Regions from separate parts of the Methylobacterium sp. C1 genome, predicted to be linked through region 1. Evidence: predicted binding sites of a transcription regulator. Region 1 holds the regulator's gene; the other holds the start of a gene.

The links. The regulator HrcA, encoded in region 1, represses chaperone genes, less so after heat shock. The targets are predictions, from matches to a motif close to GTTAGCACTCNCNNNNNGNGAGTGCTAAC.
Region 2: groES (co-chaperone GroES) is a predicted target of HrcA. The motif match lies at 1,768-1,796, and genes of this name have one in related genera.

The regions. Positions count from the first base shown of each region.
Region 1 is NZ_CP017640.1:3,362,953-3,367,366, forward strand. It holds gene hemW (radical SAM family heme chaperone HemW) at 1-126, opposite strand, end outside; gene rdgB (RdgB/HAM1 family non-canonical purine NTP pyrophosphatase) at 166-795, opposite strand; gene rph (ribonuclease PH) at 792-1,505, opposite strand; gene hrcA (heat-inducible transcriptional repressor HrcA) at 1,673-2,728, shown strand; gene BKE41_RS32160 (DUF1236 domain-containing protein) at 2,783-2,962, opposite strand; gene BKE41_RS15665 (MFS family transporter) at 3,782-4,414, shown strand, end outside.
Region 2 is NZ_CP017640.1:775,141-779,554, reverse strand. It holds gene BKE41_RS03605 (PAS domain-containing methyl-accepting chemotaxis protein) at 1-460, opposite strand, end outside; gene BKE41_RS03600 (CorA family divalent cation transporter) at 669-1,655, opposite strand; gene groES (co-chaperone GroES) at 1,867-2,157, shown strand; gene groL (chaperonin GroEL) at 2,229-3,869, shown strand; gene BKE41_RS03585 (hypothetical protein) at 3,976-4,269, opposite strand.

The DNA of each region.
Region 1 (4,414 bases):
CACGCCCGCGCGGCGGACGTGGCTGTTGAAGTCGCAGTACGGGCACTTCGCGGCGCAGAAGGGCCAGTGCAGGTAGATCCCGAAGCCCGCGTCGCGGGTCGGATGGTCCGGGCCGGTCGATGACATGATGGCGGGGATGTGAGCGCCCGCGCCCCGTTTGGCAAATCAGGCGCCGGGCGCGAGGCAGGCGCGGCTCAGCTCGACGAAGGCGCGGGCGCGGTGGGACAGGCCCCGCCCCTTCTGCCAGTCGACGCCGTGCTTCTCCTCGGCGGTCATCTCGCCGAAGGTGCGGTCGTGGCCGTCCGGCCGGAAGATCGGGTCGTAGCCGAAGCCCGCGGAGCCCTTCGCGGCGACGAGGTCGCCGAACACCCGTCCCTCGAACAGCTCGGTGTGTCCGTCCGGCCAGGCCAGCACCAGGGCGGACACGAAGTGCGCCCGGCGGTCGGCCGCGCCGCGCCGGTCGAGTTCGGCGAAGATCCGCGCCATCGCGCCGGCGAAGTCCTTGGTCGGGCCGGCCCAGCGGGCCGAGAAGATGCCCGGCGCCCCGTCGAGGGCGTCGACGCACAGGCCGGAATCGTCGGCGAAGGCCGGCAGTCCGGTGGCCTCGGCCGCAGCTTGCGCCTTGATGGCCGCGTTCTCGGCGAACAGGGTGCCGGTCTCGTCGGGCTCGGGCAGGCCGAGTTCGCCCGCCGACACCGCCTCGATCCCGAACGGCGCGAGCAGCTCGCGCATCTCGGTGAGTTTGCCGGCATTGTGCGTGGCGATCACCACCTTCCCGGTCAGACGGCGGCTCACGCGATGGCCTCCTTCTGCAGGGCGACCAGCCGCTCCGTGCCGGCGCGGGCGAGTCCGAGGAGTTCGAGGAGCTGTTCCTGCGTGAAGGGCTCCATCTCGGCGGTGCCCTGCACCTCGACGATGCCGCCCCGGCCCGTGAGCACGAAGTTGGCGTCGGTCTCGGCCGCCGAATCCTCGGCGTAGTCGAGGTCGAGAACCGGCGTGCCCTTGTACAGGCCGCACGAGACGGCGGCGACGTGGTCGCGCAGCGGATCGACGGAGATGATCGAGCGCGTCCGCATCCAGGCGAAGCAATCGTGCAGCGCCACCCAGGCGCCCGTGATCGCGGCCGTCCGTGTGCCGCCGTCGGCCTGGATCACGTCGCAGTCGATCGTGATCTGGCGCTCGCCCATGGCCGGCAGGTTGGTGACGGCGCGCAGCGACCGGCCGATCAGCCGCTGGATCTCCTGGGTCCGGCCCGACGGTTTCCCGGAACCGACCTCGCGGCGGGTGCGTTCGTGCGTCGCACGCGGGAGCATGGCGTACTCGGCCGTGACCCAGCCCTTGCCGGAACCGCGCAGCCACGGCGGCGCGCGCTCTTCCAGGGACGCGGTGCAGAGCACCCGGGTGTTGCCGAAACTTACGAGGCACGAGCCCTCGGCGTAGCGCGAGACCGCGCGCTCCAGGCTCACGGGCCGCAACTCGTCGGCGGCACGCTTGGAAGGCCGCATCGCGGGCCCCTTCTGTCGAGAGTGTCGAGGGCCGCGCTCTTAGGCCGCCGCGCAACCACGGGCAAGCATCGCCGTGCGGATTGATCCGCGCGGGACGGTTGGACATGATCGGACCACAGGATGACCTCGTGACACACCCCAGTCCCAACTTCCCGAACGGCCAGTCCATGCAGGCGCTCGCCGCCCTCAACGAGCGTGCCCGGGAGATCTTCCGGCAGATCGTCGAGAGCTATCTCACCACCGGCGAGCCGGTCGGGTCCCGGAACCTGGCGCGCATCCTCCCGATGGCGCTGTCGCCGGCCTCGATCCGCAACGTCATGGCGGATCTGGAGCATTCCGGCCTGATCTTCGCCCCGCACACGTCCGCCGGCCGCCTGCCCACGGAATTGGGCCTGCGCTTCTTCGTCGACGCGATGCTCGAGCTCGGCGACGTCAGCCAGGACGAGCAGGCGCGGATCGAGGCGCAGATGCGCGCCGCCGCCTCGGGCCACACGTTCGACTCGGCCCTGGCCGAGGCCTCGACCATGCTGTCCGGGGTCTCCCGGGGCGCCGGGGTCGTCCTGACCACGAAGGCGAACGTCAACCTGAAGCACATCGAGTTCGTGCGCCTCGATCCGGCCCGGGCCCTCGTCATCCTCGTCTCGGACGACGGCTCGGTGGAGAACCGCCTCGTGGACCTGCCGCCGGGCCTGCCGGCCGGCGCGCTCCAGGAGGCGACGAACTTCCTGAACGCGCGCCTGCAGGGCCGCACGCTCGGCACGCTCCGCGCCGAGATCGAGGCCGGTCGCAAGGCGATGAAGCGGGAGCTCGACGCGATCACCGAGCGCCTCGTCGATGCCGGGCTCGCCACGCCGGTCGGCCCGTCGGAGGCGCGCCAGCTGATCGTGCGCGGGCAGGCCAACCTGCTCGACGACCTGCGCGCGGTCGAGGACCTCGAGCGCATCCGCCTGCTGTTCAACGATCTGGAGACCCAGAAGGACGTGATCGATCTCCTGTCCCGCGCCGAGGGCGGCGAGGGCGTGCGGATCTTCATCGGCTCGGAGAACAAGCTGTTCTCGCTGTCGGGCTCCTCGCTGATCGCGGCGCCGTTCCGCGACGGTTCGCAGAAGATCGTCGGCGTCGTCGGCGTGATCGGTCCGACCCGGCTCAACTACGCGCGGATCGTGCCGATGGTCGACTACACGGCGCGCGTGGTGTCGAAGCTCCTGGACGGCGGGCGGTAGAGGGCACCGGGCAGAGGATCCGCCCGGCGCACCGATCTTCCTGTGACCGCCCGCTCAGGCCGGGATCACGTCCACGATCTCGTAGGTGTCGGGATCGATGATCACGATATCGTCCCGCACGAGGATGAAGTCGTAACCTTCGTATTCCGGCACCAGCTCGATGATCGCCGGCGGCAGCCGGTGGAGGGTGATCGAGCGCGGGATCGCCGTGCCCACCGCCAGACCGAAGGCCACGTCCCGGAGCGGCGAGACGCCCAGGCGCGTGATCGAGCTGCGGAACTCGGTCCGCTGACGGGTATCGAGGCGGCCGACAGCGCCGCGGACGGCGCCGCGGTCGCGGGCGCCGGCGCGGCCACCCCGTTCCGCGGCCGGACCGCGATCGCCGCGCGCGGGACCGGCCGCGCGCGCGGTTGCCGCGCTCGGACCGGGCCGGGCTCGCGCCACCCCGCTCGCCCCGGTCCCGCGATCGCCGGCCGGGGATTGCGCGCGGCCGCCCCGGTCCGCCGGTCCGTTGCGCTCGGCGCGCGCCCGCGACGGCCGGCCCTCGTACGCGCGGCGGGCCCGCTCGCGCGCGCGCGGCGCACCCTCGCCCGCCGCGGGCGCGCATCGCCCCGCCCCCGCCGCCGCGCCCCCGCATGCGCCGCCCGCACCGCCCGCACCGCCACCGGCCGCGCGGCGCCGCACCGGCCGCCGCCACGGGACCCGCGCGCGCCGCCGCCGCGGTCCGCGCCGCCCGGGCCGCCCTGCGCGAACGCCGTCGCCGCTCCGGCGACGACGAGGGCCGCCGCGACCGTGTCTCTCAGAATCCGCTTCATGGCTTCTCCTCCTGGGGTGGTCGGAGCGCCATCGACGCCCACGCCGGGCCGCAACGGGGCCTCGGGGCGAACCGTTCCGTCCCGCGGCACTGTGGACGCGCGGCCGGTGACACGCGCCCGCGCTGTCCTCGGCTAAGTCGGATCACGGTCTTGCGATCAGGCGCGTCACCTGTAACGTCGCGCCGCACGAAGAAGAGACCGGTTTCGGCCGGCATCAAGATTGATCCACGGAGACGCCATGTCCGCCTCTCGAGACGATACGATCGGTATCGCACCGAGTGCCCTCGATGATGCTGCGGACCGGAAGCGCCGGATCTGGGCGATCGTCGGATCGTCCTCGGGCAATCTCGTCGAGTGGTACGACTTCTACTGCTACGCGTTCTTCGCGCTCTACTTCGCGCCGGCCTTCTTCCCGAAGGGCGATTCCACCAGCCAGCTCCTGCAGACCGCCGGCATCTTCGCGGTGGGCTTCTTCATGCGCCCGATCGGCGGATGGCTGTTCGGGCGCATCGCCGACCGGGTCGGCCGCCGGACCTCGATGGTCATCTCGGTGCTGATGATGTGCTTCGGCTCGCTGCTGATCGGCATCCTGCCGACCTACGAGCATGTCGGCACGCTGGCGCCCGTGCTGCTGCTCCTCGCCCGCATGCTCCAGGGCCTGTCGGTCGGCGGCGAGTACGGCACTTCGGCCACCTACATGAGCGAGGTGGCGATCAAGGGCCGGCGCGGCTTCTTCGCCTCGTTCCAGTACGTCACGCTGATCGGCGGCCAGCTCCTCGCCTCGCTGGTCCTGGTGCTGCTGCAGACGGTGATGACCGGTCAGGAACTCACCGCGTGGGGCTGGCGCATCCCGTTCTTCATCGGCGCCGCG
Region 2 (4,414 bases), 2.6 Mb from region 1:
TCTTGAAGTTGTCCTTCAGGTCGGCCGTCATGACGGCCACCGGTACGTTGTCGATCATCGTCAGGAGCCGATTGATCTCCTTCTTCTTCGCGGAGATGTCCGCGGCGAACTTTACGACCTTGATCGGCTTGCCCCGCGCGTCGAGGACGGGATTGTACGTCGCCTCGAGCCAGACCGAGTCGCCCTCCTTGTCGAGGCGCAGGAACTCGCCCGTGACGTACTGACCGTCCTTGAGCTTGTCCCAGAACGCGGCGTACTCCGCGGTCTCGGCATAGCTCTTGTCCACGAAGATGCGGTGATGCCGGCTCTGGACGTCGCTGAGGCTGTACTTCATCAGCCGCAGGAAGTTCTGGTTCGCGTGGAGGACGGTCCCGTCCATCGAGAATTCGATGATCGCGAGTGAGCGGTCCAGGGCGTCGATCTTGGCCTGGGCCTCGTTGAAGACAGTACGATTGAACATGGTCCCGCTCGCGTTCCCCCCGCGCCGGGTCTAGCGCCGCATCGTTAATGAATTGCTTATTTCGGAATTCGTTCAGGTTAAGCGCGGGCGAAGATCGAACGAATGCTTGCGACGCCGTGTCCGCTCTGTGCTCGTGTCCGGACCGGCGCCGCCCTCGGCGGCTGAGATGCGATGTGGTGTTTCCAATGCTATAATTTTTCGGTCAATATTAGAACCAGCCCCGCATGCGGAAGTATATGATCGGCGCGACCGCGCTCAAGAGGATCAGGCCGAGCGCGTAGGGATATCCGAGAGCCCAATCCAGCTCGGGCATGTGCTTGAAGTTCATGCCGTAGATCGACGCGATCAGCGTCGGCGGGACGCCGACCACCGAGACCACGGTGAGGACCCGGAAGACGTTGTTCTGCTCGATCGTGATGAGGCCGAGGGCGGCGTCGAGCAGGAACTGGACGTTCTCGGCGAGCCGCGTCTCGAACTCGTCGAGGGACTCGATGTCCCGCTTGATCGTCTCGAAGCGGGAATCCTCCGGCAGGCCGAGGCCGTCGCAGGCCGCGGCGACGAACGGGATGATCCGTTCGAGGCCGAGCAGGCTCGACCGGATCTTTCCCAGAACCTTCCCGCGGTTGCTGATGCCGCGCAGGATCCGGCGCAGGGCGAGATCGCGGCGCCGGGGCGGGGGGCGCTCCAGGCGCCGCCGCTCGGCACCGCGGACGTCGAAGTCGAAGATGCGGGTGGAGAGCGTGTCGAGCTCGGATCCCATGTCTTCCAGGGCGTCGGCGAGGCTGTCGACCAGCTCTTCCAGGACGACGAGGAAGATCTCGCTGGGTGTCGTGCTGCCGTCGCCGTCCGCGATGCGCTTCGCGGAGGTCTCGAAGGCGCGCAGCTCGTGGAAGCGGATCGTGACGAGGTGATCCTTGGTCAGCAGGAAGCCCAGCGGCTTCAGCTGCGACGCGCTCTGCTCGAAGGTGATCATCGGCGTCGAGAGCGAGAGCCCGCCCTTCACCCGGCGCAGGCGGCTCGACGTCTCCACTTCCGAGAGCGCCGCCCGGGACGGCACGCGCAGACCGGTCGCGGCCTCGACCGCTGCGGCCTCTTCCGGCGTGGGATCGTTCAGGTCGAGCCACACGGTGTCGCGCGCGACCGGCCTGCCGGGTTGCAGCGCCACCGGGCCTTCGGGTCCGTGCAGGCTCAGCATGAGAGCGCGTTATCCATGAGGGGGAAAGGAGCCGCCGGCGCGTCATCGCACCGTCGCGCGGGGGTGCGACAGCCTTGACTCGGAACCCGCCCGCGCCTATCTCGCGGCCGTCTTTGGCACTCGCCGAGACAGAGTGCTAACAGTCGAGTTCGCGAGCGGTCCCGCCGGCCGCATCAACGCCAACTCCAGACCTGAAGCAAGAGGGCAGCTCATGAAGTTCCGTCCGCTGCACGACCGCGTGGTCGTCCGTCGCATCGAGAGCGAAGAGAAGACCAAGGGCGGCATCATCATCCCGGACACCGCCAAGGAGAAGCCGCAGGAGGGCGAAGTCGTCGCCGTCGGCCCCGGCGCCCGCGACGAGCAGGGCCGCGTCAACGCGCTCGACGTGAAGGCCGGCGACCGCGTCCTGTTCGGCAAGTGGTCCGGCACCGAGGTCAAGATCGACGGTCAGGACCTCCTGATCATGAAGGAATCCGACATCATGGGCGTCGTCGCCCTCTGATCGGATCACCCGTCATCGCCCTTTGAGGCCGTCCCGGCCTTGGGGTTCAACCAGTAGCTAAGAGGCACACAATGGCAGCGAAAGACGTTCGTTTCTCCGCCGACGCCCGCGATAAGATGCTGCGCGGCGTCGACATCCTCGCGGATGCGGTGAAGGTGACGCTCGGCCCGAAGGGCCGCAACGTCGTGATCGAGAAGAGCTTCGGCGCCCCGCGCATCACCAAGGACGGTGTGACGGTCGCCAAGGAGATCGAGCTCGCCGACAAGTTCGAGAACATGGGCGCCCAGATGGTGCGCGAAGTGGCCTCGAAGACCAACGACATCGCGGGTGACGGCACCACCACCGCGACCGTGCTGGCCCAGGCCATCGTCCGCGAGGGCGCCAAGTACGTCGCCGCCGGCATCAACCCGATGGACCTGAAGCGCGGCATCGACCTCGCCACCCAGGCGGCCGTCAAGGACATCACCTCGCGCGCCAAGAAGGTCTCGACCTCCGACGAGGTCGCCCAGGTCGGCACGATCTCCGCCAACGGCGACAAGGAGATCGGCGAGATGATCGCCCACGCCATGCAGAAGGTGGGCAACGAGGGCGTGATCACGGTCGAGGAGGCCAAGACGGCCGAGACCGAGCTCGACGTCGTCGAGGGCATGCAGTTCGACCGCGGCTACCTCTCCCCGTACTTCATCACGAACGCGGAGAAGATGGTCGCCGAGCTCGAGGACCCCTACATCCTCATCCACGAGAAGAAGCTCTCCTCGCTCCAGGCCATGCTGCCGGTGCTCGAGGCCGTTGTTCAGACCGGCAAGCCGCTCCTGATCATCGCCGAGGACATCGAGGGCGAGGCGCTCGCCACGCTCGTCGTCAACAAGCTCCGCGGCGGCCTGAAGGTCGCGGCCGTCAAGGCGCCGGGCTTCGGTGATCGCCGCAAGGCGATGCTCGAGGACATCGCGATCCTGACCAAGGGCCAGATGATCGCCGAGGATCTCGGCATCAAACTCGAGAACGTGACGCTCCCCATGCTCGGCCGCGCCAAGCGCGTGCGCATCGAGAAGGAGAACACCACGATCATCGACGGCGTCGGCGAGAAGTCCGACATCGAGGGCCGCATCTCGCAGATCAAGGCGCAGATCGAGGAGACCACCTCGGACTACGACCGTGAGAAGCTGCAGGAGCGTCTGGCCAAGCTCGCGGGCGGCGTCGCGGTGATCCGCGTCGGCGGCGCGACCGAGGTCGAGGTGAAGGAGAAGAAGGACCGCGTCGACGACGCCCTCAACGCCACCCGCGCGGCGGTCGAGGAAGGCATCGTCCCCGGCGGCGGCACCGCGCTGCTGCGCGCCAAGAAGGCGGTCGCCGAGCTGAAGTCCGACATCCCGGACGTTCAGGCCGGCATCAAGATCGTCCTCAAGGCTCTCGAGGCCCCGCTCCGCCAGATCGCCCAGAACGCGGGCGTGGAAGGGTCGATCGTGGTCGGCAAGATCACCGACAACACCTCCTCGGAGACCTTCGGCTTCAACGCCCAGACCGAAGAGTACGTCGACATGATCCAGGCCGGCATCGTCGACCCGGCCAAGGTGGTGCGCACCGCTCTGCAGGACGCGGCTTCGGTCGCCGGCCTGCTGGTCACCACCGAGGCGATGGTCGCCGACGCGCCGAAGAAGGACAGCCCCGCTCCGGCCATGCCGGGCGGCGGCATGGGCGGCATGGACTTCTAAGTCCGCGCCACCGCGCATGACGGGGGAAAGGGGTCGCCGTGAGGCGGCCCCTTTTCTTTTGATGGCGGCACGCTCCAGCGGCGCGCGAGGCGCAGTCCGGTCAGCCTCATCGGCCGTGACGCGGCGAAGCCCGCGCCGCGAGGCGCGCCCACACAGTAGCGATCAAGGATTGCCGGACGCGGCCGGTCGCCCGGACCGGAATTTCGAAGTTCAGGCTGTGGTCGATCAGGTTTCGGATCCCGTCCTGATCGGGGCCTTCCCCGCCGACCTCGATGAACTCCAGGATCCAGGCATGGATCGCCGCGTGATCCGATGGATCGGGATCCGCAGCGAGAATAAGCCGGCCACCGTGTATCCAGTCATCGCGGAGGGCAGCCGAATCCCTGGCGGATGAAGTCATGGCCTGACCTCGCGGTCGCGCTCGACGCCGCCGCTCCATCCTCGCGTCCGCAGGCGGTACTTGGGGCGCCGATCACGCTTGGCGGAGGCTCGACGCGGGCGAGGACGCCGCGTCCGCGGGGAGATCAAGCCTGCTCCCGCCGCGT